2 regions of the Bacillus sp. GW823-FHT06A11 genome follow, and region 1 is predicted to be linked to the other one. Evidence: a T-box and tRNA genes for the amino acid it is inferred to sense, from the RefSeq annotation. Region 1 holds a T-box; the other holds one or more tRNA genes.
The links. A T-box is a leader RNA that pairs with one kind of tRNA and senses whether it is charged. The one in region 1 lies ahead of ileS2 (isoleucine--tRNA ligase), so its partner is inferred to be a tRNA-Ile.
Positions count from the first base shown of each region.

Region 2: it has a tRNA-Ile gene. The T-box ahead of ileS2 (isoleucine--tRNA ligase) is inferred to sense a tRNA for this amino acid. The anticodon was not compared.

Region 1 covers NZ_JBXAHS010000002.1:854,840-871,210, reverse strand. The annotation lists gene pyrD (dihydroorotate oxidase B catalytic subunit) at 1-40, opposite strand, end outside; gene pyrK (dihydroorotate oxidase B electron transfer subunit) at 37-816, opposite strand; gene carB (carbamoyl-phosphate synthase large subunit) at 813-4,031, opposite strand; gene AC1Q8L_RS13120 (carbamoyl phosphate synthase small subunit) at 4,016-5,113, opposite strand; gene pyrC (dihydroorotase) at 5,110-6,396, opposite strand; gene pyrB (aspartate carbamoyltransferase) at 6,380-7,294, opposite strand; gene uraA (uracil permease) at 7,443-8,735, opposite strand; gene pyrR (bifunctional pyrimidine operon transcriptional regulator/uracil phosphoribosyltransferase) at 8,882-9,424, opposite strand; gene AC1Q8L_RS13095 (RluA family pseudouridine synthase) at 9,629-10,537, opposite strand; gene lspA (lipoprotein signal peptidase LspA) at 10,542-11,000, opposite strand; gene AC1Q8L_RS13085 (TraR/DksA C4-type zinc finger protein) at 11,125-11,454, opposite strand; gene ileS2 (isoleucine--tRNA ligase) at 11,612-14,377, opposite strand; T-box leader at 14,449-14,672, opposite strand; gene divIVA (septum site-determining protein DivIVA) at 14,724-15,230, opposite strand; gene AC1Q8L_RS13070 (YlmH family RNA-binding protein) at 15,320-16,087, opposite strand; gene AC1Q8L_RS13065 (YggT family protein) at 16,103-16,366, opposite strand.
Region 2 covers NZ_JBXAHS010000002.1:505,811-522,181, reverse strand. The annotation lists gene pstC (phosphate ABC transporter permease subunit PstC) at 1-763, opposite strand, end outside; gene AC1Q8L_RS11170 (PstS family phosphate ABC transporter substrate-binding protein) at 791-1,699, opposite strand; gene AC1Q8L_RS11165 (peptidoglycan D,D-transpeptidase FtsI family protein) at 2,041-4,167, opposite strand; gene AC1Q8L_RS11160 (MFS transporter) at 4,277-5,554, opposite strand; gene sodA (superoxide dismutase [Mn]) at 5,672-6,283, opposite strand; tRNA gene AC1Q8L_RS11150 (tRNA-Ile) at 6,505-6,578, opposite strand; gene yqgB (protein YqgB) at 6,821-7,579, shown strand; gene yqfZ (protein YqfZ) at 7,645-8,010, shown strand; gene ispG (flavodoxin-dependent (E)-4-hydroxy-3-methylbut-2-enyl-diphosphate synthase) at 8,175-9,284, shown strand; gene AC1Q8L_RS11130 (Fur family transcriptional regulator) at 9,364-9,777, opposite strand; gene AC1Q8L_RS11125 (metal ABC transporter permease) at 9,791-10,624, opposite strand; gene AC1Q8L_RS11120 (metal ABC transporter ATP-binding protein) at 10,624-11,394, opposite strand; gene AC1Q8L_RS11115 (YitT family protein) at 11,574-12,452, opposite strand; gene AC1Q8L_RS11110 (DUF2624 domain-containing protein) at 12,602-12,856, shown strand; gene AC1Q8L_RS11105 (deoxyribonuclease IV) at 12,875-13,771, opposite strand; gene AC1Q8L_RS11100 (DEAD/DEAH box helicase) at 13,940-15,250, opposite strand; gene vrrA (VrrA/YqfQ family protein) at 15,431-16,171, shown strand; gene AC1Q8L_RS11090 (4-hydroxy-3-methylbut-2-enyl diphosphate reductase) at 16,261-16,371, shown strand, end outside.

The DNA.
Region 1 (16,371 bases):
TTAATGATAATCCTGGTAATTCAACTTGCAATCTGTTCATAGTACAACCTCCCCGATTGGAAATACTGGTCCGTCGCTACACACCTTCTTGTAAGAATGTCCACTTGGATCTTCTTGTAAGTGGCATACACACGCGAAACAAGCTCCAATACCACAGCCCATACGTTCTTCTAATGAAATATAGGCTTTTTTCTCTTTGTAACGTCCTTCTAATGCACGAAGCATCGCTAACGGACCACATGAATAAAGAATATCAAAGTCAATTCCGTAATTATCAATTACATCTGTGACAAATCCTTTTGTACCGTGTGTACCGTCTACTGTTGCAACGTACGTATCACCAAGTTCTGCAAATTTTTCTTCATAGAAAACTACATCTTTCGTTTGAAAGCCTAAGATGTGAATAACACGTACACCTTTTGCAACGAGGCGCTGTGATAATTCATAAAGTGGTGGTACACCAATTCCCCCGCCTACTAGTAAAGCTGTTTGACCAGCTTCTGCTTCTTCTACAGGAAAACCGTGTCCTAATGGTCCTAGTACATCTACCATTTCACCTTGTTTTCTAGTTGCTAATGTTTTTGTCCCTTGTCCTTCGGCACGATATAGCATTGTAAATTCGTTCTTCTCTTGATCTACATTACAAATACTAATTGGGCGGCGCAGAAGGGGCGCAATGCCCTCTGCTACCTTAATGTGTACAAACTGCCCTGGTTCGTTCATTTGCTGTACTAAAGTTCCTTGAAGCACTAACTCGTAAATGTTTTTTGCGATTTCTTTTTGATTAACGACGATCATATTTTGCTTTTGCATCATGCATGTACCACCTCGTGACGCTTTGTTTGCGTAATTTCTTTCATTGAATGAGCTGAGAATGTCATAGATTCTAATACTCGTAAGATTGCTCTTGTTGTATCAAGTGATGTTAAGCAAGCCACACCATTTTCTACTGATTCACGGCGAATGCGGAAACCATCACGCGCTGGTTGTTTACCTTTTGTTAATGTGTTAATTACAAACTGTGCTTTTCCTTGACGGATAATATCTAGTAAGTTGTAGTCTTCAGAATCAATTTTGTTTACAACTTGTACTGGGATATTTTGCTCTTCTAATGATTGTGCTGTTCCAGCTGTTGCTAATAAGTTATAGCCGATTTCGTGGAAACGTTTTGCAATTTCCATCGCCTCTTCTTTATCTTTATCCGCTACAGTAATGATTACTGATCCGTGCGTTGGGATGTTAATTCCTGAAGCAACTAATCCTTTATATAATGCTTTTTCAAGCGTTAAGTCTTTACCCATTACTTCCCCTGTTGATTTCATTTCAGGTCCTAATGTTGTATCAACTGAACGTAGTTTCGCGAATGAGAATACCGGAGCTTTTACATATACTTCTTTCTCTTCTGGGTGATAGCCCGTTCCGTATCCTTGCTCTACTAGGTCTTGCCCTAAAATAACTTTCGTTGCAACATTCGCCATCGGTACGCCTGTAATTTTACTTAAGAACGGTACTGTACGGCTTGCACGTGGGTTTACTTCAATTACGTACACTTGATCTTTGAATACTACAAACTGGATATTTAGTAATCCAACAATGTTTAATCCTTTTCCAAGTGCAATTGTATGTTCAATGATTTGTTCTTTTAGTTTTTCAGATAAACTTTGTGGTGGATATACTCCAATTGAGTCACCAGAGTGAACTCCAGCGCGTTCAATATGTTCCATAATACCTGGAATGAATACATTCTCACCATCTGAAATTGCATCTACTTCAATTTCTTTACCAACCATGTAACGGTCGATTAATACTGGGTGATCTGCATGAACTTTAACTGCATTTTTCATGTAGTGCAGCAGTTCTTCTTGACGATATACGATTTCCATCGCACGTCCACCTAGTACGTAAGATGGTCTTACTAATACTGGATAACCAATTTCTTCTGCGATTGCTACCGCTTGTTCTACAGTCGTTGCTGTTTTACCAACTGGTTGCGGGATACCAAGTTTTGTTAAAGCAGCTTCAAATTTATCACGATCTTCTGCACGGTCTAAGTCTTCAAGTGATGTTCCTAAGATTTTCACACCGTGAGCCTCTAATTTCGCCGCTAAGTTAATTGCCGTTTGTCCACCGAACTGAACAATAACGCCTTCTGGTTTTTCTAAATCAATGATGTGCATTACATCTTCGATTGTTAATGGTTCAAAGTATAATTTGTCAGAAATACTGAAGTCTGTTGAAACTGTTTCTGGATTGTTATTAACAATGATTGCCTCATATCCAGCTTCTTTAATTGCCCATACAGAGTGAACTGTTGCATAGTCAAACTCAACCCCTTGACCGATACGGATTGGACCAGACCCTAGTACAACAACACTCTTACGATCTGTTATCACCGATTCATTCTCATCACCATATGTGCTGTAGTAGTATGGTGTTGCAGATTCAAACTCTGCCGCACAAGTATCTACCATTTTATAAACAGGAGTTATATTGCTTTCTTTACGCATATCGTAAATTTCACGCTCCGTTTTGTTCCAAGCAGCTGCAATGTAGTGATCACTGAAGCCCATTTCTTTCGCAGCTTGTAGTACTTCCATATTTCCTACATTCGCTTTTACTTCGCGTTCCATATTTACGATGTTTTCAATTTTTTGTAAGAAGAAGAAGTCCATTTCACACCATTCGTTGATTTCTTCTTTCGTTACACCTTGACGAATTGCTTCTGCTACAATAAACAGTCGCTCATCGTCTGCTTTAATAATGCGTTTTTTCATTGTTTCTTTATCAAGTTCTTTTAAGTGGTCTAATTCTAAGTGATAAATGCCAAGCTCTAAAGAACGAACCGCTTTTAATAATGATTGCTCTAAGTTACGTCCGATTGACATAACTTCACCAGTTGCCTTCATTTGTGTACCAAGTGTTCTGTTTGCTGATTCAAACTTATCAAATGGCCAGCGTGGAATTTTTGAAACAACATAGTCTAATGCTGGCTCGAAGCAAGCGTAAGTTTTTTGTGTTACTGGGTTTATGATTTCATCTAATGTTAAGCCGACTGCAATTTTCGCTGCTAATTTTGCAATTGGATATCCAGTCGCTTTAGATGCTAGTGCAGATGAACGACTTACACGTGGGTTTACTTCGATTACATAGTATTGGAAGCTATGTGGATCTAGTGCAAGCTGAACGTTACATCCACCTTCAATTCCTAATGCACGAATAATTCGTAATGAAGTGTTTCGTAACATTTGATATTCACGGTCGCTTAATGTTTGGCTTGGTGCTACTACGATAGAATCACCTGTGTGAACCCCAACTGGATCGATGTTTTCCATGTTACATACTACAATCGCGTTATCATTCGAATCACGCATTACTTCATATTCAATTTCCTTACAACCAGCAATGCTCTTTTCTAATAAACATTGTGTTACTGGACTATGTTTTAATCCACCGGATACGATTTCAATTAGTTCTTCTTCATTACTACAAATTCCGCCACCTGTTCCTCCCATTGTAAATGCTGGGCGAACAATAACTGGATAACCAATTTCTTTTACAAATTCATGTGCTTCTTCCAGCGTATGAATGATCGTACTAGATGGAATTGGTTCATTTAAATCCTGCATTAATGTACGGAATAAATCGCGATCCTCCGCTTGCTCGATAGCTGATAATTTCGTTCCTAAAATTTCAACTCCGCATTCTTCAAGTATGCCTGATTTCGCAAGTTCAACAGCCATATTTAACCCTGTTTGACCACCTAATGTTGGTAAGATTGCATCTGGACGTTCTTTACGAATAATACGGCTTACGAATTCTAATGTTAATGGTTCGATATATACTTTATCTGCTGTTGCAGTATCTGTCATAATTGTTGCTGGGTTAGAGTTAACAAGGATTACTTTGTAACCTTCTTCTCTTAGAGATTGACAAGCTTGTGTACCAGAGTAGTCAAACTCCGCTGCTTGCCCAATTACAATTGGTCCTGATCCGATTACTAAAATTGTGTTAATGTCTAGGCGTTTTGGCATAACTCTTCCCCTTCTTTCTTGAAGTTTTCAATCATTGCTAAGAAATCTTCGAATAAATCATTTGCATCTTCAGGTCCTGCTGAAGCTTCTGGATGGTATTGTACTGTAAATGCTGGGAACTTCTTATGACGAAGACCTTCTACTGTTCCATCATTTAAAGCAACATGTGTAATTTCAAGCTCTGTATTTTCAACTGACTCTTCTTCTACTGCGTAACCATGGTTTTGAGATGTAATTGCTACTTTTCCAGTTGCAAGATTTTTTACTGGATGGTTTAAACCACGGTGACCGAATTTCAACTTACTTGTATTTGCACCAGATGCTAGAGCGAACAATTGATGTCCTAGGCAAATTCCGAATAAAGGAACTTTACCGATAATGTCTTTTAACATTTCAATTGCTTCTGGTACATCTTTTGGATCCCCAGGTCCGTTACTTAACATAATTCCATCTGGGCTAAGGCGTAAAATTTCTTCTGCTGTTGTGTTGTAAGGAACTACAATTACATCACAGTCACGCTTATTTAATTCTCGTAAAATACCATGTTTCATTCCGAAGTCTACAAGTACAACTCGGTGTCCGCGTCCTGGACTTGGGTATGGATCTTTCGTCGATACGCGTTTCACGTGATCTGTAAATACTGTCGCTTTTAATTGGCTCACGATGTATTCTACATCTGCATCCATGTTACAAAGGCGTCCGCGTAATGTACCGTATTGACGAATTTTTCTCGTTAATTTTCTCGTATCAATTCCTGCTAATCCCGGGATGTTTCTTTCTTTTAAGTAATCATTTAACGAAATTTCATTACGGAAGTTTGATGGATGATCACAAATTTCGTTTACGATTAAACCATTTACAGATGGGTGAATCGATTCGAAATCGTCACGGTTAATGCCGTAGTTTCCGATTAATGGGTACGTGAATGTTACGATTTGACCGCAATATGATGGATCAGATAATGTTTCTTGATATCCAGTCATTCCTGTTGTAAATACAACCTCACCTGACTTTTCGATTTCTCCTCCGAAACCTTTTCCAATTAATACTGTTCCATCTTCTAAGATAAGTTGTCTTTTCATACTAATGCACTCTCCTTTTGCCATGCGATCTTACCACCAACGATTGTCATTACCGGCCATCCTTGGCATTTCCAACCTGCGAATGGTGTATTTTTTCCTTTTGATAAGAATGTTGTTGGATCAATCTCTTCTTCTTGTTCTAAATCAATGATTGTAATATCAGCTGTTCTACCTTCTTTCAGGCGACCTGCTTCTAAGCCAAATGTATCAGCTGGCTTTTCTGTTAAATATTGAATTAACTGTTCTAGCGTAATGACTCCTTTTTTCACAAGGTTTGTGTATAGAAGCGGGAATGCTGTTTCAAAACCAGTAATTCCGAATGGTGCTCTTTCAATTCCTTGTGCTTTCTCTTCCGCTGTATGCGGTGCATGGTCAGTTGCGATCATATCGATCGTTCCATCTAATAAACCTTCAATTAATGCTGCATGGTCTTCTTTTCCACGAAGCGGTGGGTTCATTTTAAAATTAGGATCAGCTGATGGGATATCATCTTCACATAACACTAGGTGATGTGGTGTTACTTCTGCTGTTACTTTAATTCCAGCGCGTTTCGCATCACGGATTACACGTACTGAACCTTTCGTACTTACGTGACATACGTGATAGTGACAATCTGCTGCTTCCGCAAGCAATATATCCCTTGCAATATGTACAGATTCACATACTGATGGGATACCGTTTAATCCGTGTTTCTCAGAAAACTTCCCTTCATGTACACAACCTTTATTAATAAGCGTATTCTCTTCACAGTGCGCAACTACTGCCATATCTAATTTTGCTGCACGTTTCATAGCCGCTAACATCATGCTCGCATCTTGTACGCCTACGCCGTCATCTGTGAAAGCAAATGCTCCAAGTTCTTTTAATGTTTCGAAATCTGTCATTTCAGAACCAGCTTGACGTACTGTAATTGCTCCGTATGGTAGTACGTTGACATGTGCTTTTTCTTTAATACGATTTTGCAAGTCTTCCATATGTTCTCTGCAATCTGGTACCGGACGTGTATTTGGCATTGCACAAATTGTAGTGAATCCACCTTTTGCCGCTGCTAGTGTACCTGTTTCAATTGTTTCTTTATGTTCACCACCTGGTTCACGAAGATGTACGTGTACATCTACTAATCCAGGTGCGATTAACTTTCCGTTCACATCGATTACTTCAGCATTATCTGCCGTAATATTTTCTGCTACCTTAGCGATTTTACCGTCTTGTACGAGAAGATCTGTTGCTACAATTTTTCCTTCTTCATTCATATAACGACCATTTTTAAACAAGTAATTCATGTTTCATTCCTCCTAATACATTTGGTAAGGCGCGTTTTAGTACAGCCATTCTTACGTAAACTCCATTTTCCATTTGTTTAAATATGCGTGAACGCTCACACTCAACAAGTTCACTTGCAATTTCAACATCACGGTTTACGGGAGCTGGATGCATAATAATGCTTCCTTCTTTCATACGCTTTTCTCTTTCTACTGTTAATCCGTGTTTCTCATGATATTCTTTCATAATGTCTGTTTCATAATGATCATGACGCTCATGTTGTACACGGAGTAACATCATTACATCCACTTCTGGAACAAGTTCATCTAATGGTTTGTATGTTCCAAATGTGTTGTCTTCACCTTTCCACTCTTCTGGACTTGCAAAGTAAATTGTTGCACCAAGCTTCGTTAATGCTTCTGCATTAGAACGTGCTACTCGGCTATGACGAACATCTCCTACTATTGCAATCTTCAAACCTTCAAATCTTCCAAACTCTTGTTTAATTGTAAGAAGGTCGAGTAGGCACTGCGTTGGGTGGTTTCCACATCCATCTCCAGCGTTTAAGATCGGGATATTCACCTGATCTTTTAGTTCATCGAAGTAGCGATCTTGCTCATGGCGGATGACCACTGCTTTTGTTCCGATTGATTCTAGTGTTCTTATCGTATCGTATAAAGTTTCTCCTTTTTGTACGCTAGATGCATCAGCTGAAAAGTTTAAAACATCTAGTCCTAATCTCTTCTCAGCAACTTCAAAGCTAAATCTCGTTCTCGTACTATTCTCAAAGAACAAGTTTGCAACAAAAGTTTGCTCTGTCGTTTTGCTCTCTTTTCCATTCGCAAAATCTTCTGCGTCTTTTAGGATTTCTGAAATTTCTACTTCCGATAATTCACTCATCGTTAACAAATGGCTCATCGTCATCCCTCATCTTTCTGATTTTTATGTTACCACTTTTGTATTTTTATAACAACCTTTGCATAAAAATACCCTAGTCATGTAAGACTAGGGTGCAAGGAAGAAGCCACCCTTTTCCGTCTCACAGGACTGAATTAAAAGGTTATTTTTATGAAGCAATCTGCTTAGATTGTTTTGTATGTTTTTCTTGTTTTGATTCTGGTAGTAGTAGATTTAACAGTACACCTACAATTGCTGCAAGCGCCATTCCTTCGACTTGAAATGAATCCCCTACGTGAAGTACCGCTCCACCAATACCGATTACTAGTATTACTGATGCAATCATTAAGTTTCGTTTGTCACTTAAATCTGTTTTATCATCTACCATCATGCGTAATCCGCTTGATGCGATTACACCGAATAGTAAGATTGATACCCCGCCCATAACTGGTGTTGGGATCGAATGAATCAGTGCAGAAATCTTACCGATAAATCCGAACATGATTGCGAATACTGCTGAACCGATGAATAAGTATACACTGTATGCTCTCGTAATTGCTAGCACACCGATGTTTTCACCATACGTTGTATTCGGTGGCCCACCGATTAGTGATGCAATTAATGTTGCTACTCCGTCACCGAAGATCGAACGGTGTAAACCTGGTTTTTCAATTAAATCTCTTTTAATAACATTTCCAAGTACAATTTGATGTCCGATATGTTCTGATATTGTTACTAGTGCAACTGGTACCATCAAGAGTACAATCTTCCATGAAAACTCTGGTGTATATGTTACAAATGGTACTGTGAAATCTGGTACAACAAACCATTTTGCCTCAGCTACCGGCTTTAAGTCTACTAGCCCTTGGAAGTAAGCGAAGATATATCCGCCGATAATGCCAAGTAACACTGGTATGATACTGAAAAATCCTCTTCCGAATATCGAGCAAATGATTGTAATTGCTAATGTTACTAATGCTACTGAAAAATGTGTAAAGCTGTATTTGCCATCCGCACCGTTCATCGCCATGTTAACTGCTGTATGTGCTAAAGCTAGACCGATTACCATTACTACTGGACCAACTACGATTGGTGGTAGTAGTTTCATAATCCACTCTGATCCTGATTTCTTAATTCCGAGTGAGATTAAGATGTACACAAGCCCTGCTAGCAAACCACCAAGCATTGCTGCTCCCGGCCCACCTGCCGTTTTCGCTGTTATAATCGGTGCGATAAAGGCGAATGATGATCCTAAATATGCTGGTACTTGACCTTTCGTTATAAGAAGAAACGCTAGCGTTCCTAATCCACTTGATATTAATGCTACTGATGGATTCAATCCTGTTAAAAACGGAACAAGCACTGTTGATCCAAACATCGCGAACAAATGTTGTATACTTAAAAATAACCATTTTCCCGGTTTCGGTACTTCATTAACGTCTAACACTGGCTTTTGTTCCATTGTTACATCCTCCTTCAGTTTAAATCTTTGCAATAAAAAAACTCTTTGTGCCTGTGCACAAAGAGTCCTATACTTTCGTATGCCAAATTTGACATATGAAAGCCAAGACCCTTTGGCAGCCTCACAGGACTACATTTAAAAGGGCTTTACTTATCGTATATGCTTACTCGATCTTGTTGATCTGTCTCTTGCAAATCAACTTCGATACGCTCTTCACTTGATGTTGGAATGTTCTTTCCTACATAATCAGCGCGAATTGGTAATTCACGATGACCTCTATCAACAAGAACCGCCAATTGAATTTGAGATGGTCTACCTAAATCCATAAGAGCATCCATTGCTGCTCGAACTGTTCTTCCTGTATATAATACGTCATCAACGAGGATAACTTTTTTCTTCGTAATATCTACAGGGATATCAGAACCTTTTACAAGTGGTTCTTTATTTTTGGATTGTAGTGTTAAATCATCACGATATAACGTAATGTCTAACTCTCCAACTTCCATTTCTTTTCCTTCAATTTGACCAATTCGTTCTGCCAAACGTTGTGCAATAAAAATTCCACGAGTTTTAATTCCGACAAGAACACAATTATCGACACCTTTATTTCGTTCCACGATTTCATGACTAATTCGTGTTAAAGCGCGGCGAATCATTTGGTCATCTAAAACGACAGCTTTCTCTTGCATGCTCTACACCTCCAAGCTTTTTTTCTTGCGTGAGAGTAATGGTATAAAAAAAGTCCTCTCAGCGTGTGCGAGAGGACTTTTGAAAAAAGGGTACAACATACCCTAAGTATTTCAAACCGTTACCTTCTCAACCTCACGGGGCTGTGTTAAAGGATCATTATTTAACTGTTGTCAGTATCTCAGTTTTCTTATGATTTGTCAATACTATTTTCGTAAAATATTTAATGCGTCTTCAAACACTTCTGGAATCGGTGCCTCAAACTGAATATATTCACCAGTACGAGGATGATCAAAGCCTAAAATACCCGCATGAAGTGCTTGTCCATTCATATCTAATGTTTTCTTCGGACCATACTTCGGATCTCCTGCAAGTGGATAGCCAATATATTTCATATGAACACGAATTTGGTGCGTACGTCCCGTTTCTAAGCGACATTCTACAAGTGTAAAGTCTTTAAAACGTTCTAACACTTGGAAGTGCGTAACAGCGTTCTTACCATTTTCATCAACTGTCATACTTTGACGCTCTTTCTTATCACGACCAATTGGTGCATCGATAGTTCCCTTATCATGCGGAATCACACCGTGTACAATCGCTTTGTAACGTCTCGTTACTGTTTTGGCTACAAGCTGATTTACAAGCGATTCATGTGCCATATCATTTTTAGCAACCATTAATAGTCCAGATGTATCTTTATCAATACGATGCACGATACCTGGACGCATTACACCGTTAATGCCTGATAAGTCTGTACAATGGTGCATAAGGCCGTTTACAAGTGTACCACTTGTATGCCCTGGTGCTGGATGTACAACCATGCCACGTGGCTTATTTACAACAAGCACATCTGCATCTTCATAATAAATTTCTAAATTTAAATCCTCTGGTTGAATATCTAGCGCTTCTGGCTCAGGAATCGTTACTGTAATTTCATCTTCTTCTTTTACTTTATAATTCACTTTTACTGCTTTCCCGTTCACTGTCACAACATCATCTTTAATCCATTGCTGTACTTGTGAACGTGACCATTCGTTATTTATCCCTGTAACGAATTTATCAATTCGCTCGTTTTTTTGCTCTGCTGCAACTGTTACTTGTACTACTTCACTCATTCAATTACTCCTTCGCTTTCTTGCCTTCTAATAATGTTTGAATAATAATTAATACAACACCAATACATAATGCTGAATCAGCTATATTGAATACTGGATAGTTGTACGAGAAAATATACACGTGAATGAAATCCACTACTTCTTGTCTAAATACACGATCAATAAAGTTACCAATTGCCCCGCCCAAAATTAGACCTAACGAAATACCTAGAAGCTTGTCTGTTTTCGCATACTTTTTCATATAAAATACGATAAACACTACAAAAACAACTGTAATAATGTAGAAGAACCACATTTTATTTTCTAAAATACCCCAAGCAGCGCCTCTATTTCGATGTGATGTTATGTATAATACATTGTCGATAATCGGAATACTCGTACCCAATTCCATGTTCTTTACAATTAACCACTTCGATATTTGATCGATAGCAATGACAAATAACGCTATTACATAATATATCATTTTCATTTCCCCCACAAAGACAGTGTACCTCAAAATTTTAGCATAGCTGCTACCTTTTCACAATGAACCTTTATAGAAGAATAAAATAAATTAAAAAAAGGTAATATAATATCGTTGTGCGTATTCATACATTTACCTTTTCATAGAAGAATTCATGAATCGTACGAGCAGTCGGCATTGTCTTCATTTGCTTTGTCGAAATTAATCTCCCCGTCTCTTCACAAATACCGTACATGTCTATTTCCATTTTAAATAATGCGCGTTCTACATCCTTTAAATCCTCTTTTATATCATGTAATAGCAATTTTTTCTTTATCTCTTCCTTAATTTCATATCCAAGCTCTTGGCTGAACTCGACATCATATTTGTGCATTACTTCTTTAGCTAGTCTCTCTTGCAACTCTTTTCTCATCAATTGCAATTCTTCTTTTATTTCCATGTAAATTTCATTCACGTGTACATTCCTCCTAGCTGTAATGTACAGTTAGTGTGTCCGAAATTTATTTGCTTACCTCACACACATTTTTCCTTCACAGGAAAGAGTCTGAAAAGTTTTTTTGATATGCCATCAACAAAAAAAACTGACTGCATGAATAGCAGTCAGTTTTTTATTATTTTACATAGTTTTCTTTAACAACTGTTGCACAACGCTCACATAATGTTTCATGTTCAGCATCTTTACCAATTGTTTCTGAAACTACCCAACAACGTTCACATGTTTCACCAGTTGCTTGCGCAACAACAACCGCTGTATGTTCATACTTCGGTGCATCTGCTGGCGCTTCATCCATCATACCACCAAGTTTATACTCAGAAACGATGAATAATTGCTTTAAGTCTTCGCTAATAGACTCTAACATAGCTTTCATTTCTGCAGTTGGATATAGCGTAATGCTTGCATTTAATGACTTACCGATTACTTTTTCATTACGAGCTACTTCTAGTGCTTTTAACACGTCATCACGTAATGTCATAAATACATCCCATTTTGTTTTTAACGCTTCCGCGTCATCTAATTGTACAGCTTCTGGCATATCAGTTAATTGTACACTTTCTTCTGTTACGCCTGGAATGTATGGCCATACTTCATCAGCTGTATGCGGTAAGATTGGTGTTACAAGTTTTGTTAACGCAACAAGAACATCATATAATACAGTTTGAATTGCACGACGATCTTCGTGATTTGCACCTTCAATGTATAAAATGTCTTTTGCAAAGTCTAAGTAGAATGAACTTAAATCAATTGTACAGAAGTTATGAATTGCATGATACACAGCAGCGAAGTCGTATGTCTCATATGCTTCTTTAACTTTTGTAATTAAGTCATTTAATTTCACTAACATGTAACGATCTACTTCACGAAGTTCAGCTACAGCTACTGCATTTTCACTTGGCTTAAAGTCGTCTAAGTTTCCTAATAAGAAACGGAATGTGTTACGGATTTTACGATACACTTCTGCTACTTGTTTTAAAATATCATCTGAAATACGTACGTCAGATTGATAGTCAACAGAAGATACCCATAAGCGTAAAATGTCTCCGCCTAATTGATCCATAATTTTCTTCGGTACGACGATGTTTCCAATCGACTTACTCATTTTACGTCCTTCACCATCTAATACGAAACCGTGACTTAATACGCCTTTATATGGAGCTTTACCTGTTACAGCAACTGCTGTTGATAATGAAGAGTTAAACCAACCACGATACTGGTCAGATCCTTCTAAATATAAATCAGCTGGACGCTGTAAATCTTCGCGCTCTTCTAATACCGCTTGGTGAGAAGAACCTGAATCGAACCATACATCCATGATGTCTGTTTCTTTACGGAATTCGCCATTTGGGCTACCCGGATGTGTAAATCCTTCTGGTAATAGATCTTTCGCTTCACGCTCGAACCATACGTTAGAACCGTGTTCACGGAATAAATCTGCTACATGGTTAATTGTTTCATCCGTAATAATTGGATCACCATTCTCAGCATAGAATACCGGAATTGGCACACCCCATGCACGCTGACGAGAAATACACCAGTCACCACGGTCACGAACCATATTATGAAGACGAGTTTCTCCCCATGCTGGTACCCATTTCGTTTCCGCTACAGCTTCTATTAATTCTTTACGGAATGCTTCAATAGATGCAAACCACTGTGCTGTCGCACGGAAAATAATTGGTTTTTTCGTTCTCCAATCATGTGGGTATGAATGTGTAATGAATGTTAGTTTCAGTAACGCGCCTACTTCTTCTAATTTTTCTGTAATTGGCTTGTTAGCTTTATCATAGAATAAGCCTTCAAATCCAGGTGCTTCATTTGTTAATACACCTTTATCATCGACTGGGCAAAGTACTTCTAATCCATACTTTTTACCAACAACGAAGTCATCTTCCCCGTGTCCTGGTGCTGTATGAACACAACCTGTACCTGCATCTGTTGTTACGTGATCTCCTAGCATAACTAATGAATCACGATTGTAGAATGGATGTTTTGCAACTGTGTACTCAAGTTCGCTACCTTTTACTGTTTTCACAACTTCAGCATTTTCCCACTCTAACGTTTTTGCAACTGTCTCAAACAGCTCAGAAGCAATGATAAATTTCTCATCATTTACTTTTACAATACTATATTCAAGCTCTGGGTGAACAGAAATACCTAAGTTTGCAGGTAATGTCCAAGGTGTTGTTGTCCAAATGATGTACTTTTCATCACCTTCTAATACATTCTTTCCATCTTTTACAGGGAATGCTACGTAAATAGATGCTGATTTTTTATCTTGATATTCAATTTCAGCTTCTGCTAAAGCAGATTCACTCGTTGGAGACCAGTAAACTGGTTTTTGACCTTTATAGATATAACCTTTTTTCGCCATGTCACCAAACACTTTAATTTGTTGTGCTTCATAAGCTGGCTCTAAAGTAATATATGGATTATCCCAATCTGCACGTACACCTAAACGCTTAAATTGTTCACGTTGACGTTCTACTTGTTCATATGCATACTCTGCACATAACTTACGGAACTCAGCAACTGTCATTTCTTTACGTTTTACGCCTTTATTTGTTAAAGCTTGTTCAATTGGTAAACCGTGCGTATCCCATCCTGGAACATATGGCGCACTAAAACCAGTCATTGATTTATAACGAACAATAAAGTCTTTTAATACTTTATTTAATGCATGTCCCATATGAATGTCACCATTCGCATATGGAGGTCCATCATGCAATACAAATAAAGGACGACCTTTTGTATGTTCTTGTACTTTTTCGTAAATATTCATTTCAGCCCATTTTTCTTGCATTGCAGGCTCACGTTTTGGTAAGTTCCCACGCATTGGGAACTCTGTTTTCGGCATCAGTAATGTATTTTTGTACTCCATGCTCAATTCCTCCTTACATGTATAAAAGAAATACTTAAAAAACGGAATAAAAAAGAGACTTTCTCATCCCAAAAAGGGACGAGAAAGTCTCCCGCGGTACCACCCTAGTAGATCATATACATATGTATAGAATCCTCTTTATATTCTTAACGCGAATACACGCCTACGCTTACTCTATTTATTCAGCGCGGAACTCCAGGGTGATATTCCCACTATCTCCTTATCCTGAGCTTACACCATCCTCAGTTCGCTATATAAGGTTTGAAAAGGTACTTATCCCTATCTTCGTTTTTCTTAATAAATATGTTGTTTAAAATTATATGTAATAATGAGAAAAACGTCAAGCTTACACTGTTTCTTCTTTTTTCAACAGTTCATCTACTTCGTCTTCTAACTCAATTAGTTTATCCCAATCATCGTTGTTTAACATTTCAAGCTGTGTTTCTAATAACATACGGAAACGAGTTCGGAATACTTTCGCTTGTTTCTTTAGCTCTTCAATATCAAAAGCAACTTTTCTTGATTTTACTAATGCTTCGTTAATAATACGATCAGCATTCTTTTCAGCTTCACGCACAATTAATTTCGCTTCTTTTTGCGCATTACGTTTTACTTCTTCCGCTGCTTCTTGCGCAACAACGATAGATTTGTTTAACGTATCTTCAATATTAGAGAAATGATCTAACTTCCCTTCTAACTGCGCAACTTTTTCTTCTAAAGCTTTTTTCTCACGAATGACCAATTCATAATCTTTGATAATTTGATCAAGAAACTCATTTACTTGATCTTCATCATAGCCACGGAATCCGCGACCAAATTCTTTGTTATGAATATCTAATGGTGTTAACGGCACAACGCCACCTCCAAGTAGTTATCTAAATTTCCTCTTTCAATTATATCTTTTCTTCGACAAAATAGGAGGATTTCCTTCTAAAAAACCAATCATTTTAGTATACCATACAAAATTCTCCATTTGTCGCGTTTTGTTCTACCTTCTACAGAAAATAATTTACTTCGGCCATATCCTCTAACAGAAAAAACGTCTCCTGGATAACATTCATAAGAAGTTTGCTCCACTGTTTTCCAATTGACTTTTACTAAACCATTTTTTATGAAAGGTTGTACTTTCTGTCTAGATAAATGTAACATTTCAGCTAACATAACATCTAAACGAAGTGAAGAAACCGTTCCAGATTTCTCCCCCCACGTTTCATGTATTTGTAGAATTTGTTCTCCTTGTACTGCTGATAAGGAGACTTTTACTTTTCCTATTGCTTGTAAGTTCATCTCAATGTACGATACGATTTCTTTCGCAACTACAATTTGGGCACGATTTTCTTGCAGCAAAATATCACCACATTTTTCTCTCGTTAAACCAAGAGACATAAATGTACCTAATATTTGCCTATGTTCTAGCGTATAAAACTTGGAAGGATAGTCAATTTCTAATACTTCTACTTGAAATTCTTCTTCATTTAATTCTAGATAGTCTGGATAAATGAGTGCTCTTTTACGCTCTGCATTAGGCGTTGCACCACCAAATTGCACAGCAACATCTCCTTGTCCAATTGCCATAGAAACAATTTGTTGCTGTCTTGGATCAAGGAAATCTGTTAATTTCACTTGATGGTACTCCGCTGTTCGCTTCCACTCCAGCACTTTATCTACAAAGACCTCTTCATCAGGCCTAAAATGTTCGTAAATGCTCATGTATTTAACCTCTTACTATAAGAAATAGCTGAACAAACTGAACAAACCACTTTTAGCAAGTTTTAACGCAAAAATCGCAACGAGTGGAGAAATATCAATCATACCAAGCGGCGGAATAAATCTGCGGAATGGTTCTAAATACGGTTCACAAATTCGCGCCAAGAACTCTCCAAAAGATGATTCCTTTGCACCAGGAAACCATGATAGGAGAATGTAAATAATCAGTGCCCACGAGTAAATCTCGATAGCAGAACTTAACACCATTAAAACTGTTGTCATGGCGT
Region 2 (16,371 bases), 350 kb from region 1:
ATACATTTGGTGTGGATCCTGCCGCAATTACAACAATCATCGTTTCACCAATTGCACGCGAAGCCGCTAATATAATTGCTGCCATAATCCCTGTAAAAGCGGACGGAAACACCACTTGTTTTACCATTTCAAACCGCGTCGCTCCGAGTGCTAATGAAGCTTCTTTCGTCCCTTTCGCCACAGCTCTCATCGCGTCTTCAGATAGAGATGCAACTGTAGGCATCATCATAAATCCGATAACGATTCCTGGGCTAATCGCATTAAAAAACTGTAAATCTGGTATAATCCTTTGTAAAAGCGGCGTAACAATTGTTAATGCAAAAAAACCATATACAATTGTCGGGATACCTGCTAATAGCTCTAACATCGGCTTTAATATTTTCCGTGCACTATTTGAAGCATATTCGCTTAAAAATACGGCACACGCTAAACCGATAGGAATTGCTACAAACATAGCGATTGCTGTTACAAGGAACGTTCCACATATAAGTGGTAATATACCGAATTTAGGATTTTCAAAAAACGGTAACCATTCTTTCTCCGTCAAAAAGGAGTACAATGATATTTTTTGAAAAAACATGATTGTTTCATTAGAGAGCGTAAAAACAATTCCAAGTGTCGTAACAATAGAAACGCTAGCAATTATTTTTAGTAACAAAGGCATTATTCGATTGATTCGCTGTGTTTTTTTTCTTTGTTTTGTATTTCTTTCAATCAAATGTTGTACAGAAAATGTAATTTGACTTTTGTCATTATGAGCCAAAGATGAAAACCCCTTTCCACCCTGACATTACCTTTTTATTTCTGTTAACATACGCAGCTGTTCATTGTATTTTTCTTTTCTTAATTTTACATACCCGACCTCTTCAGCGAGGTTACCAACATGCTGAATCATAAACTCAACATAGTTTGCTACATTCATTTTATTTCGGATAGATGCATTATTCACATAAGTAAGTAGCGGCCTAGATAACGGCTTATACTTCCCTGACTGAATGGTCTCTTTCGTCGGAAATACACCATTCACTTTTATTGCTTTCACCTTATCTCGATTAGCCATATAATAAGCATATCCTACAAAAGCAATGGCATGTTTATCATTCATTACCCCTTGCATAATAACTTGATCATCTTCAGACAAAGAGACTTTTTTTACAATGCGATGATTTTGTAAGATGACATTTTGAAAATAATCATAAGTACCAGAGTCTACGCCTGGTGCATAAAACTTCACTTGTTCACGTGGCCATGTTGAATGAATTTGTGACCATCGCTTCTCTCTTCCATCTTCACTCCACAGTAAACGTAACTCGTCTACTGACATATCGTCTACCCATGTATTGTGCCGATTCACAACAATTGTAAGACCATCGTTAGCGACCTCAAAAGGTGTGAACTGAATAGAGTTTTTCTTCATCTCATTTTTCTCGACTTGTTTCATTACTCTCGAAGCATTATTTATATCTACTTCTCCTTTACTGAAACGATTAAATCCTCCTCCAGTTCCAGAAACACTGATGGAAATTTTCACGTCTGGATGCACCTTTGTATATTCCTCCGCTACTGCTTCTATAATAGGAAAAACCGTTGAGGATCCATCAACTCTCACTTCTCCCATATCATTTAAAGCAAATGCAGTAGACATTTCAAAACAGAGGAACCATATCGATAGTACGAAAATTATAATCGGTGTACGCATCCATTTCACGTGTTCTTCCTCCTAGAAGTAACCGGAAATAACAGGATTACAGATATAAGAATACTGCTAAACTATTAATTCGGTTTTAATTGTTTGTAAAAGTTTTGTAAAGTTCCACATAAATCAACATACGGTACAATTTTAATTCAGTAGTAGCTATTCATTTCCTCTGATGATTCCCCTATAAAATATTTATCCCCTATCCCACCATATACAAGTATCATTTATACGGCCGCGTTTTTTTCAATGTTGTATACTTGTCCACATTTATTACACGATATGCATAAACCATAAAAAAAAGCACACTATCTTTTCAGATAGTGTGCTTTTTTACAACTTTTTTATTCATCATCTTGCTCTTTATTTTTATTGTCTTTATCATCTTTTGGAGCTTCACCATTTACTTCTTTGTTTTTCAAATCAAAGTAAGCGTCCATAATTTCACGACCAATATATCCATTAATACCAGTCTTATCATCATGTACCCACGGAACGACAACAGAGAATGCTACTTCTGGATCTTCAAGTGGCGCATAACCTACTAATGTTAAGTTATATGTTTCCACACGTTCACCGTTTGCCTTTCTACCAATCTCTTTATCTCCGCCATACACAGTTTGCGCGGTACCTGTCTTCCCTGCCGCTTTATATTTTGCACCTGTAAAGTATTTTGTAGCTGTACCACCTGAATCATTATACACTTGTCTAAATCCTTCTTGAACACGTTTAATTTGCGATTCTGGCATATCAACACGATTTAATACTTTCGGTTCCATAGATTGAACAACTTTCCCAACTTCATCCGGTTTCACTGCCGGTTGACGAATTTCTTTTACAACTTGTGGTTGCATACGATATCCGCCATTGGCAATCGTCGAAATATATTGCGCTAATTGAAGCGGTGTATACGTATCATACTGTCCAATTGATAAATCTAGTAAGAAACCTGGTTGACTACTTCTACCCATCTGACCAGCAGATTCATTCGGTAAATCAATTCCTGTTTTTACACCAAGTCCAAACTGTCCGAAATAATAACGCATCGTATCAAATGCTTTTTGAGGTATATCTAACGTACCACCTCTCACATACTGAACACCGGCGATATTCATCGCTGTTTTAAACATATAAACGTTAGAAGACATTTTTAAAGCTGTAAGATCATTAATGTATCCCATCGTTTTCCAAGACGACTTCGTAGGTGTACCTTTTAATTTAATTGGTTCATCCAATTGCACCGATCCTGGTTGAATCGCACCAGTTTGATATCCAGTAAGTACTGTTGCACCTTTTACAGTTGATCCCATCGGATAAGAACTTGTCATGGTACCTAATGCAAAGTCATTTACTTTCGTTTGACCATCTTCGTTAACTAATTGTTTCCCCGCCATAGATAAAACTTCGCCATTTTTTGGGTTCATCATTACAACGAATGCGCGATCTAAAAGAGGTTCGCTTCCTTTAAACCTCATTAAATTCTTCGCAAGAATATCTTCCACGCGCTTTTGTAATTCCATATCAATTGTTAAGTTCAGGTCATTACCACTTTGTCCTTTTGATACATTAATCGTTTCTAAAATATTACCGTTTTTATCTGTAACATTTCTAACTTCTGCTTTCGTACCGTGTAGGCTATCTTCATACTGTTGCTCAAGATAACTTTTTCCTACTCGGTCATTTCGATTATAATCACGAACAAGATAGTAATCTAGTCTTTCTCTAGGTAAGCCTTCATCAGATGTCGACACCCCACCAAGTACACTTCGGAATAAATCATCGTACGTATATTTTCGATCCCAATCAACATTCGTATCTACACCTGGTAATACTGCTAAGTTTTCACTAATAATCGAATATTCCTTTTCTGTAGCATCCTTTTTAATAACTTGAGGTGTCATTGCATATCCGCCATCCATCTTACTCTTAATCGCTAGTATTTCTAGATCTTTTGCGGATAATTGATTAACCTCTTCTTCTGTTACACGACTTCGCTGGCGCTCGTCTAATTCTTTATCATCAATTTTTTTATCTTTAAACTCTTGACGATCTTTATTCGTAATTTTTTCTTTAGCTTCCTCTTTATGCATAGCAAGCCAATAATCCTTTTTATCGCGATCCGTTAATTTATCTGTCGGTACTTCAATCAAATCTGCTAGCTTTTTCGCTGTTTCTAAGCGATCTTCTGCAGTTGATCCTTTCATTTTTGTAAATGTAATAGTACGAATGGCTACATTATCTACTACAGCTCGCCCATAACGGTCAAATATTTTCCCACGCGGTACAGGATTACTTATCGTTGAGTTTTCTTTCTTCTCCACTTCATTCTTATATTCTTCACCACGAACAATTTGTACATATCCGAGCCTTACAATAACCGCGGAGAACATTAAAAACACGCAGAAAAACAGCACGTTTAACCGAAAAGGAACGTGGGTCTTTTTCTTATTTTGCTTCTGTTTCTTGCTCATACAAACCCCCTCTACCAACAGCTATGTAATGTGAAAGGGACACCTTCATACAGGTGTCCTCACTGCTGTCTTACATCTTTTTCTATTCTAGCATAAAACAAACGAGAAGTTAACCTTCTGGTTCAGTTTGGTTTTGCGCGTTCCCTTGCGTTACAACACTTGCTTTACTCGCATTTCCCTCATCATATTTGACATTTTTAACTGCAAAATAAATAAGAAAATGTCCAGCACCTAAAATACATAATAAGTAAGGTAAACTTTTTTCAGGTGGAAAGAATAGTACAGCACATAAAAAACTTAAAATGGAACAGATTCTTCCGGCGTTTAGCCACAGCTCCCGAACAACGACATATTCCACACGCCATTCTCTCGCATTTTTCGCTCTACCAATTACGTCATATGTCATTGATCCGTACGGAACAAGTAAAATAGGATATGCAATTGCAATACATGCCGCATAAATAAGTAATTTCGTGTATGTAACATTGAAAATAACTAAAAAGACGACAGCATATAAAATAATGCCTCCAAGTAAAATTGCTTTTTTTCGCCACTCCTTCTTTAACATACGAGCAACTAAGTAATAACATACAAAGGATACAGCAGAGTTCACTAAACTGTATTTCCCTAATGCAAACTCACTATTAGTTGCTAAATAAACATATACTGAAATGACAAAAATAAACGTTCCTTCTCTCAATCCTTGGAAAAAATGAGCTCGTGTAATCTTTCCCCAATTTTTATCAATCCGTCGTTCTTTCAATACTTGCACGATTTCATAACGCCCTTCACATTCTCTTTTAGATAAAAAGAAGCTTAAGACGACAGCAATTGCAAATAGAACTAATGAAAGAAAGAATATAACAGTATAACCACTCCATTTCTCCATACGTGAAATTGTGTATCCTGCTGCTATTGGTCCGATCATCCCAGAGAAGGATGTAAGAAGTCCAAGAAACCCATTAAAGAAATCTCTTGTTTCTGGTTCTGTAATTTCAAATGTCAATAAGTTAAAAGCCAACCAGTAAAAACCGTATCCTACTCCTAAAAGAGCCCCCATTAATAAAATATACTGAGAAGCACTTTTCCCCGCTACTAAGACAACAATAAAAAAAATTGCGAGCGTTCCTACTCCTATTCGTAATAAAATCGAGCGATCGATACGTTTCGCTAATTTTCCCCCTACAAGAAATGTGAGAGGCTGTAATATAACGCTGGCCAAATTATACAAGCCAAGATTCACATAATTTTGTGTTTGTTTCCATAAATAAATATTTACAAACGTATTCGATAAAGAAATTGCGAGCGTGTATAAACCTCCTATAAGGAGCAATAACACTAAATCCCGATTCACTTCAACGTCACCAATTATATGTTTCCACTTCATACACAACTCTCCTTTACTTCATGTTCTAGTCTTCCAAAGACAAGCTCAATTATGTAAAAGGAAAGCATAGAAAAAAGCTAGGGGTTCTCCCCTAGCTTTTTTCTATATTTATTACAATTATTTTGCTTCTTGGTAACGTTTTTCAGCAGCGTTCCAATCTACAACGTTCCAGAATGCACCGATGTAGTCTGGACGACGGTTTTGGTAGTTTAAGTAGTAAGCATGCTCCCAAACATCTAAACCGATAACTGGCGTTTTACCTTCAGTTAAAGGAGAATCTTGGTTTGGAGTGCTTGTTACTTCTAGCTCACCATTGTTTACTACTAACCAAGCCCAACCAGAACCGAAGCGAGTTGCGCCAGCTTTTGCGAATTCTTCTTTGAATGCATCGAAGCTACCGAATTTTGCTTCAATTGCAGTTGCAAGTTCACCTACAGGTTGTCCTCCGCCGTTTGGAGATAGGATTGTCCAGAAGAATGTATGGTTAGCATGTCCGCCACCATTGTTACGTACTGCTGTACGGATTGCTTCTGGTACTTCGTTTAAGTTTGTAACTAATTCTTCTACGCTTTTGTCAGCTAATTCTGCATGACCTTCTAAAGCAGCGTTTAAGTTTGTAATGTACGTGTTGTGATGTTTTGTATGATGGATGTTCATTGTTTCTTTGTCAAAGTGAGGCTCTAAAGCATCATACGCATAAGGTAAATTTGGTAATTCGTGTTTTGCCATTGTTATATTCCTCCCAGTTTATGTATTGCCACTTAAGTGACATACAACTTCATTCTACCCTAATTGCCATAGGGTGCAAACAAATAAATCACATTGTCTTGCTATCATTAAAGTAGCAAAATTCCCACTTCTTTTCAATTAAAATGCTCATATATTCCGTAAAAAAAGCTTCCTTCTACAAGGAAGCTTCCTGCTAACATAATAAACATGCGAAATGGATATGGACCCTGTAGGACTCGAACCTACGACCGGACGGTTATGAGCCGTCTGCTCTAACCAGCTGAGCTAAGGGTCCACAATTATGTATGTAACAACATATCAAATAAAGGAATTCCTATCGGATATGCCCTTTAAGAAATGTAAGATAAATTTACCATATAGAAAAGAAAAGTGTCAATTGTATTTTTCTTATTTAAAAGAAGAAAGTTAATAAAAAGAAATTTAGTTATCTCCACTATATGTAAATATAATATATCTTGAGATTCTCTAGATTCCTACGTTACAATGATTTTATACATACATAAAGGAAGTGAATCTATGTCCATATTTACCCAATTCGTAAAAAGCATATACTCGCCTAAAGATATGGCGCTATTCCGTTTTCAAAAAATCGGTAAAACCATTTTGTATATTATGCTACTTTGCTTAATTACTACTATTCCAAGAACTTTTTTGTACGGTAGTTTTATCCAAGATGGTGTAGGCATGGTAAATCAAGTCATCGATAAAGATTTACCTGATTTTAAAATTGAAAATGGCGAACTAAAAGCCGATATTGATCAGCCTATTGAAAAAGAAGAAGGAAATGCACTTTTCGTATTTGATCCAAATTCAACAGACCTAGAAAAATATCAAAATAAAACAGGTTTATTTGTTTTAAAAGATAAAGTAGTCTCTATGGGAAATGGTCAAACACAAACGTATTCTTATAACGATTTGTTAGGTGCATCTATTGAGAAAAAAGATCTACAAGAATTTATTTCTTTATTCGATAATATTTATCCAATTTTATTATTTGTTATTGGATTCTTAGTGTACCTATTCCAATTATTCATCACTTTTGTAGGCGTGACTTTACTTGCGTTCATCGGTTCTGCTATGAGCGGTCAACGTAAACTATCCTATAAACAAGTTTGGACACTAACTGCATACAGCTACACAATCCCAACCATTTTCTTCATGATTATGGATTTATTCAAAATCGTCGTACCTGGGGCAACATTCATTTATATCGCTGTTGTTTTAATCGTTCTATACTTAACGATTAAAGAGGTACCCCAACCGAAAGAAAAATAAAAAAATGCCTAAATAGGCATTTTTTTTTTGGACAAGCATATATTCCTAGCAAAGGAGTGAAGAATATGAAGAGGTTAGGTATATTCCTATTCGTGCTTGTTCTCGGTTATATATTTTATTACGATATAAAAATCGGTACTTTACCGATGTTAAGTTCATATAAAAAAACAACTGCTGCCCAAACGATTAAAAAAGAAAACACAGACAGCCAACAAAATAAAGAGAATAAAACAGAAAAAGAAACGGATACATCTTATAAAACAATTGAAGTAAAAACTGGCGAGACAGTTCTTTCTATTACAGAACAAATTAACAAGAAAAAAATTCCTTCCATAGAAAAAGTCATTGACGACTTTAAACAATTAAACAAAAGTACATCTGCTACAAAAATACAAATTGGAAAGTCTTATAAATTCCCGTTATATCAATAAGCCATCACTTAATCCTTGTCAATTACATAAAGGCGCTGATACAATAGTAAAAGTGAAACCGAGCACTTCGGTTTCTATAGCCCTATATCACGTATACTATTATTGATATGAGGGACTAAATAAGAAACTTCTTTTATAAGGAGAGCGATCTATTCGTGAATGAAATGACTCATCGTACAAAAACACGTCCAGTTAAAGTCGGTAATTTAACAATCGGCGGTAATAATGAATTAATTATACAAAGTATGACAACAACAAAAACACATGATGTTGAAGCAACAGTTGCTGAAATCAAGCGTTTAGAAGAAGCTGGCTGTCAAGTCGTCCGTGTTGCCGTTCCAGATGAACGCGCAGCAGATGCTATTGCTGATATAAAAAAACAAATCAACATTCCACTTGTTGCTGATATTCATTTTGATTATCGCCTTGCTTTAAAAGCAATTGAAGGTGGCATCGATAAAGTACGTATCAATCCAGGTAATATTGGTCGTCGCCATAAAGTAGAAGCTGTTGTAAATGCAGCAAAAGAGCGCGGTATTCCAATCCGTATTGGTGTAAACGCTGGTTCATTAGAGCGTCACATTTTAGAAAAATACGGGTACCCAACTGCAGATGGTATGGTTGAGAGCGCGCTACATCATATTAAAATTTTAGAGGACTTAGATTTCCACGATATTATCGTATCTATGAAAGCCTCTGATGTTAACTTAGCAATCGAAGCATACGAGAAAGCTGCTCGCGCTTTTGATTACCCATTACATTTAGGTATTACAGAATCTGGAACATTGTTTGCTGGAACTGTAAAAAGTGCCGCTGGTCTTGGAGCAATCTTAAGTAAAGGCATCGGAAATACACTACGTATTTCATTAAGTGCTGATCCAGTTGAAGAAGTAAAAGTTGCTCGTGAATTATTAAAATCATTCGGTCTTGCTTCTAACGCAGCGACACTTATCTCTTGTCCAACTTGTGGTCGTATTGAAATCGATTTAATTAGCATCGCTAACGAAGTGGAAGAATACATCTCTACACTTCAAGTACCAATTAAAGTTGCAGTACTTGGTTGCGCTGTAAATGGTCCTGGTGAAGCTCGTGAAGCTGATATCGGTATTGCTGGTGCACGTGGAGAGGGATTATTATTCCGTAAAGGGCAAGTCGTTCGTAAAGTACCAGAAGAAACAATGGTAGAAGAACTGAAAAAAGAAATCGACGTAATCGCTGCTGAAATGGCTGCTGAACGAGAAAAAGAAAAAGAAAAAGAGACACAAGAACAATAAAAAGAAGGTTGCCACAATATTTGTGAGCAACCTTCTTTTCTACGTAAAAAAGCTCGTCAGTTATATAACCGACGAGCTTTTACTTTGCACATTTTGGACAACGACCATATATTTCAAACTTATGACCCGTTACTTCATAACCAGTAAAATCTTTATTCATAAAATCCATTGGGCAGGAAGTAATCTCTTTCGTCCCCCCACAATCCAAACAAATAAAATGATGATGATGTTCCATAATAGAACAAGTGAAACGAAAATGTTTTTCACCATTTAATTCCGTTTGTTCTAAAACACCAATCTCAGCAAAAACTGTTAAGTTACGATAAATCGTATCAAAACTAAGCCCTGGATAATCGTCTTTCATATGCTCTAAAACGTCTTTCGCAGTTAAATAACGATTATGTGCTGCAAATAATCTGAGCATCTCTTCTCTTTTTCCAGTATGTTTGTATCCTTTTTCCTTCATTAGGCGTAAAGCTTCTGTTAGATTCATACCTATCCCTACTTTATGCAGTTTTTTTCTTCTTCCATAAAATCGCACCGATTAAAATAAGAACTGCTATCATAACAATTGTACCACCTGGTGCTAGATCAAGTTGATACGAAGCAAACATTCCACCAATTACTGCAATTTCACCAAATAAAATGGAAAAGAAAATTGTTTGTTTAAATCCTTTAGCAATACGAATACTTGCTGCAACTGGTAACGTCATTAATGATGATACGAGAAGAACCCCTACTACACGCATTGATACTGCAATGACAAGAGCAACTAATATAATGAAAATAAAGTGAATCCATTTCGCTCTTAAACCAGTTGATACTGCGTATTCCTCATCAAATGATAGTAGAAACAGCTCTTTATATAATAAAATAATTGTCGCAACAACAACAATTGCTACAATCCCAATAATAATTAAATCCGTACTTGTTACAGCACTGACACTACCAAATAAATAACTAAATAAGTCTGTGTTAAATCCATTTGCAAGTGAAATGAAAATAACTCCAACTCCCATCCCTGCCGAAAGGATAATCGGAATTGCTAATTCTTGATAGTGCTTATATACAGTTCTTAACTTTTCGATTAATAGCGCTCCACCAATTGAAAAAACCATCCCCATATATAAGGGGTTTAAAAATCCACCTGTAAAAATGGTTTTTTCAAGTAATAAACTTGCTGCAATACCTGATAACGTCACGTGACTTAATGCATCCGCAATAAGAGATAAACGACGAATAACAACAAACACACCTATTAGCGGTGCAACAAGTCCAATTAAAATACCTGCGTATAAAGAATTACGTAAAAAGTCATATTGTAAAAAATCTTGTATCATTATATCCTCCCGTGATGCTCATGTTCGTGTTCTAAACGATGAACATGATGTCCATATAAGACGGACATTTCTGCATCTTCTAACTCTCGGAACTTCTCTACATTTCCATGGAAATGTAGATGTTGGTTTAGGCATGCAACATGTGTTACTTTTTCGGTAACAGCTCCCATATCATGAGTAACAAGAATTAATGTGATCCCGAGCCTTTTGTTTAAATCCTCTAATATTTCGTAAAAACTTTCCACATTTTTTACATCGATTCCAACAGTAGGCTCGTCTAAAATAAGCAATTCAGGATCACTAACGAGCGCACGAGCAATAAATACACGCTGTTGCTGTCCACCAGAAAGCTCTCCAATATTACGACCTTGAAACTCACTCATCCCTACATCAGCAATTGCTTTTTCTACCTTTTTCTTATCCTCTTTTGTGAAAAAGCGAAAAAGCCCTTTTTTCGAAACAAGTCCCATTGACACAACTTCAGAAACAGTTGCTGGAAAACCAGAATTGAAACTATTTGCTTTTTGGGATACATAACCAACTTTATTCCATTCCTTAAACTTCTTACTATCAACGCCAAACACACGAATGCTTCCTTCTTTTGGCTTTAAAACGCCTAATAAACACTTAAGTAAAGTTGATTTACCTGAACCATTCGGTCCCACTAAACCTAAAAAAGCTCCCTTCGGAACTTGCAAATTAATATTTTCTAACACATTCCGATCTTCATACCGGAATGTTAAACCTTCAATCTCTAATATATTATTCATAGCATCTCACCTATTTTAATTCAGAATGATTCCGATTTATATCTATTTGAATTATAGTACAGCTTATTATAGTTGTAAACCAATCTGCCTAAAATATATCTATTTTTTCAAGAAACCTTACTATTATAACAAAAAGCAGAGAAAAATTCTCTGCTTTCGAAAAATATTCCTATATATGTTTAGTGAATAGCCGATTTAAACTTACCACCATTTGTCTCTTGCGTGCTCATAATCGTAACAAACGCATTTTCATCAATTTCATGCACAATTGACTTTAACTTCGTCACTTCTAGACGCGTTACAACTGCATAAATAACTTCTTTTTCTTTATCTGTGTAACCACCTTTTGCTACAAGCTTTGTAGTTCCACGGCCGAGTCGATGTAAAATCGCATTTGATACTTCCTCATATTGATCAGATACAATTAAAACTGCTTTCGTTTCATCTAGCCCTTGAATTACTGTATCGATCGTTTTAAATGCAATATAGTACGTCATAACAGAATACATCGCTTGTTCCACACCAAACACAAATGCTGCCCATGCAAAAATAAATAAGTTCACAAACATTACGAATTCACCAACAGAGAACGGTAATTTCTTCGTTAATAAAATCCCCATAATTTCAGTTCCATCTAACGATCCACCATGACGAATTACAAGTCCTACACCAAGACCTAAAATAAGACCACCAAACACAGTCGCTAAAATAGGCTCTGTTGTAAACGGTGGCACCGCATGTAACGTTGACTCAATGAATGCTAACGCTACAATACCAAATGCCGAAGATAACATAAATGTTTTTCCAATTTGCTTATAACCCGAATACATAAATGGGATATTGAGAACAACGACTAAAGTAGAAAAACTTAACCACCAAATATTAGGAGTAAGATAATCTAATATAAGAGAAATACCAATAATTCCACCATCAATAATTTTATTTGGCATTAAAAATAGTTCAATCGCTACCGCTGCGCATGCTGCCCCAAAAATAATCATAACTAAACGATAAATGAGATGAATAACACTTTCTTTTCGATGTTGCTTTTGCTCCATAGGTCCTCCCTTTACTCTTTTTCTGTAGTTTTGTCCTTATATTATAACATACGCTTCTTTTCCTCATGAAAAAAGAAACTCTATACGAATATGTACAAGCTATATGCTCATATATTTCGATAGAAGAACGCGTGAAGGAGGATAACAAGATGAACCTCATTAAACAAATTGTTAATAAAAAATTAAATCATATTTCTACAAAAGAGTTATTAAAATATAGCAAAGAATATGAAGTTTCTATTACGACTGCACAAGCTGACCAAATCGTTTTACTTATGAAAGGTAAAAATATTAATATTTACGATAACAACGAGCGACTAGAGCTCTTAAAACAGATCGCAAAAGTAACTTCCCCTGCCACTGCCCAACAAGTAAATACCTTATTTCAGCAATTACTAAAATAAGGAGGGGAAATCCCCTCCTTATTGCGCTTTAATTTTTTCAAGAAGCCCTTCATCAAAAGTACCGTTTTTCAGCATTTCGATTTCCAATTTGTATGGTGGCTTCTTATCTTTTTTATCTTCCCCTACATACGGTGTTTCAAGAATTTTTGGTACATGCATTAACTGTGGATGATGTACAATGTGATGCAACGCTTTATACCCAATGTGACCAAATCCGATGTTTTCATGACGGTCTTTTCCTGCTCCGCGTACATTTTTACTATCATTAATATGAAGTACTTGTAAACGATCTATACCAACGATCTTATCAAATTCGTTTAATACACCGTCAAAGTCATTTACAATATCATATCCTGCATCGTGCGTATGACACGTATCAAAGCATACAGATAGCTTTTCATTATATTTTACGCCATCAATGATTTTTGCAATTTCTTCAAAGCTACGACCACATTCTGTTCCTTTTCCTGCCATCGTCTCTAACGCAATGTTAACCGTCTGTTCTGGCGTTAGTACTTCATTAAGCCCTTTAATAATTTGTTGAATACCAGCATCTGCTCCAGCCCCAACGTGCGCTCCTGGGTGAAGAACAATTTGTTTCGCTACACCTAATGCCGATGTTCTTTCAATTTCCATACGAAGGAAGTCTACACCTAATTGGAATGTTTCTGGCTTCGTCGTATTCCCAACATTAATAATATACGGCGCATGGACGATAATTTCCTCAATACCATTCAGCTCCATATGTTTTCTTCCTGCTTCTATGTTCAATTCTTCAATTGGTTTTCTTCGTGTATTTTGCGGTGCACCTGTATAAATCATAAACGTTGTTGCACCGTATGAAACAGCCTCTTCACTTGCTGCTAATAACATGTTCTTACCACTCATGGAAACATGAGATCCAATCTTTAACATACAATCACCTCTTCAATATACAATAGATATAATGATAGCATAATTTGTAGAAATATGTAGTGAATTGTTTGTTCACAAAAGACGCACTACACAAATTTATATGAGTATTTAAACAGACTATACTCTTCATTTAAATTAGCGGGATTAAAAAAAGATAAGGGAAACCCCTTATCTTTTTTTATTGCTATATTTTCTCTTCACTTTGTCACGTTCTGTTGCAAGTTTACGTTTATAGTTTGGTTTTACTTTTTTCGGTTTTTTAATAACTTTCGTTGCCATAACATCAAGTTCGTCATTTGGTTTTTTACGGCTCTTACGACGACGACGCTCACCTAAATCCGCCCACTCATCTCCGCGTAAATCTACATGTTTAAACTCGATATGACGTTGTTTTTCTAAGCTATCTAATGCTTCTTCGTTTGCTGGATCATAAATCGTCACTGCAATACCAGAATGCCCCGCACGTGCTGTTCTTCCAACGCGGTGAACGAAGAAATCTAAATCTGATGGTAGCTCATAGTTAATAACATGGCTAATTCCTTCAATATCAATACCACGTGCTGCTAAATCAGTCGCAACAATATATTGGAATTCAAGGTCACGAATTTGTTTCATCATTTTTTTACGATCACGTGGTGATAAATCCCCGTGAATTCGTCCAACTTTTAAGCCGCGTTCCATTAATCCATCAGCAACTTGATCTGCCATTTTTTTCGTATTCGTGAAAACAACTGCTAAATACGGTTTAAATTGAAGTAGCATTTTATTCACTAAATCAATTTTATTACGATGTTTAGAAGGCACTAAATAGTGTTCAATGTTTCCAGCTGCAACTTGTTTTGGATTGATATGAATATGCTCTGGATTCTCCATATATTTCTTCAGAAACGGTTTTAGTTTTTGAGGAATTGTTGCAGAGAAAACTAGCATTTGCAAGTTTTTAGGCATGCGTGCTGCAATTTTATCTACATCGTGAATGAATCCCATATCAAGCATTAAGTCAGCTTCATCGACAATAATCGTATTTGCTTTATGAACAAATAATGCTTGTTCTTCTACTAAGTCTTTAATACGTCCTGGTGTCCCGACTACGATATGAGGTTGTTTTTTCAACTTTTCAATTGAACGTTGTTTATCAGTTCCACCAATTAAACAACGCGCTGTAATCATTTGATCTTCCGCACAGAATTTTGTTAATTTCACAATCTCTTCGTAAATTTGTTGTGCTAACTCACGAGTAGGTGCTGTAATAACAAGTTGTACTTCTTCACGGCTTGCATTAATTCTGTTCAATGTAGGAAGTAAGTATGCATGTGTTTTCCCAGAACCTGTTTGGGATTGTCCAATTACACTTACACCTTTTTTCACGACCGGGAAAATTTTCTGCTGAATTCCTGTCGGCTCTGTAAAGCGTAGTTCACGAACTGCATCTATTAAAAATGGTTTAAAATCATACTGTGTAAAAGTTTGTTGTGTCATAAGTTACACCTTCTTTCTAAATTTCTACTGCGCGCACAAATCAGTCAAGTCTACATTATATCGAAATCTACAAGTAAAATCCATCTTTAGTTTAGGTTTTCCCTTCAAAAACTAACCTTCTTCCCCCTTATTGCATATTGTATGTGTATATACCTAACTGAAGAAAGGAGGATTTCTCACATGTTTCCAAAATCCCCCACAAGACAAATGTATCCAAATCAAGGGCAGCAACCTTATACACCATATCCAATTCCACAACTACCACCGATGGCACAAAAAAAGAAAGGGTTCCTTGCTAAACTCTTTAAAAAACACGATCCAACCGAACCTTACATGCAAATGGTTCCGCCTTATCGACAAATGGAAGGACCGCCACCAATGATGCACCAGCAACCGCCACCTCAATATCGGCAACAATATCAACCCCAATATCAACAGCAATACCCACAGCAGTACTCACAGCAATATCAACCATACATGCAGCAGCATCCAGAGCAAATGATTCCCCCTCAAATGTACGAATCAAACGAAACGCGCGGCGGTGCAACAACTACAGCAGCATCCAGTAGCGGCATCGGCAGTTTTTTTGCGAATTTAATTTCGAATCCAACTAATATGATAAACAATATAGAAAAAGTATCCCAAGTCGTTCAATCTGTAAGCCCTGTCGTCGAACAGTACGGCCCTATTATGCGTAACCTACCAAGCATTGTTAAAATCCTCACCTCTGGAAAAAGTACGGAAGAAGATTCAACTAAAAATCAGGCTGAAGACATAACAGAAAAGGTTGAGGTAGCAACTCCACCTCCTCCACAAAAAAAAAGAAAAAGAAAAAAAATAGTGATTGAGCCAGTCATAGAAAAAGAATTACGAGAGGAGCCTGTTCAAAAAACAGCAACAAAACCAAAACTATATGTGTAACAATCCTTTGTTTTCTATCCACTCCTCCTTTATAATGTAAAAGACTATGCACAAAAGTATCCCTTGTTTAGAAGGAGAGGATTACTCATATGAAAATTGTTAAAATTTCCCCTCGTGGTTATTGCTACGGTGTTGTCGATGCAATGGTAATTGCACGTAACGCCGCATTAGATAAATCATTGCCGAGACCCATTTATATT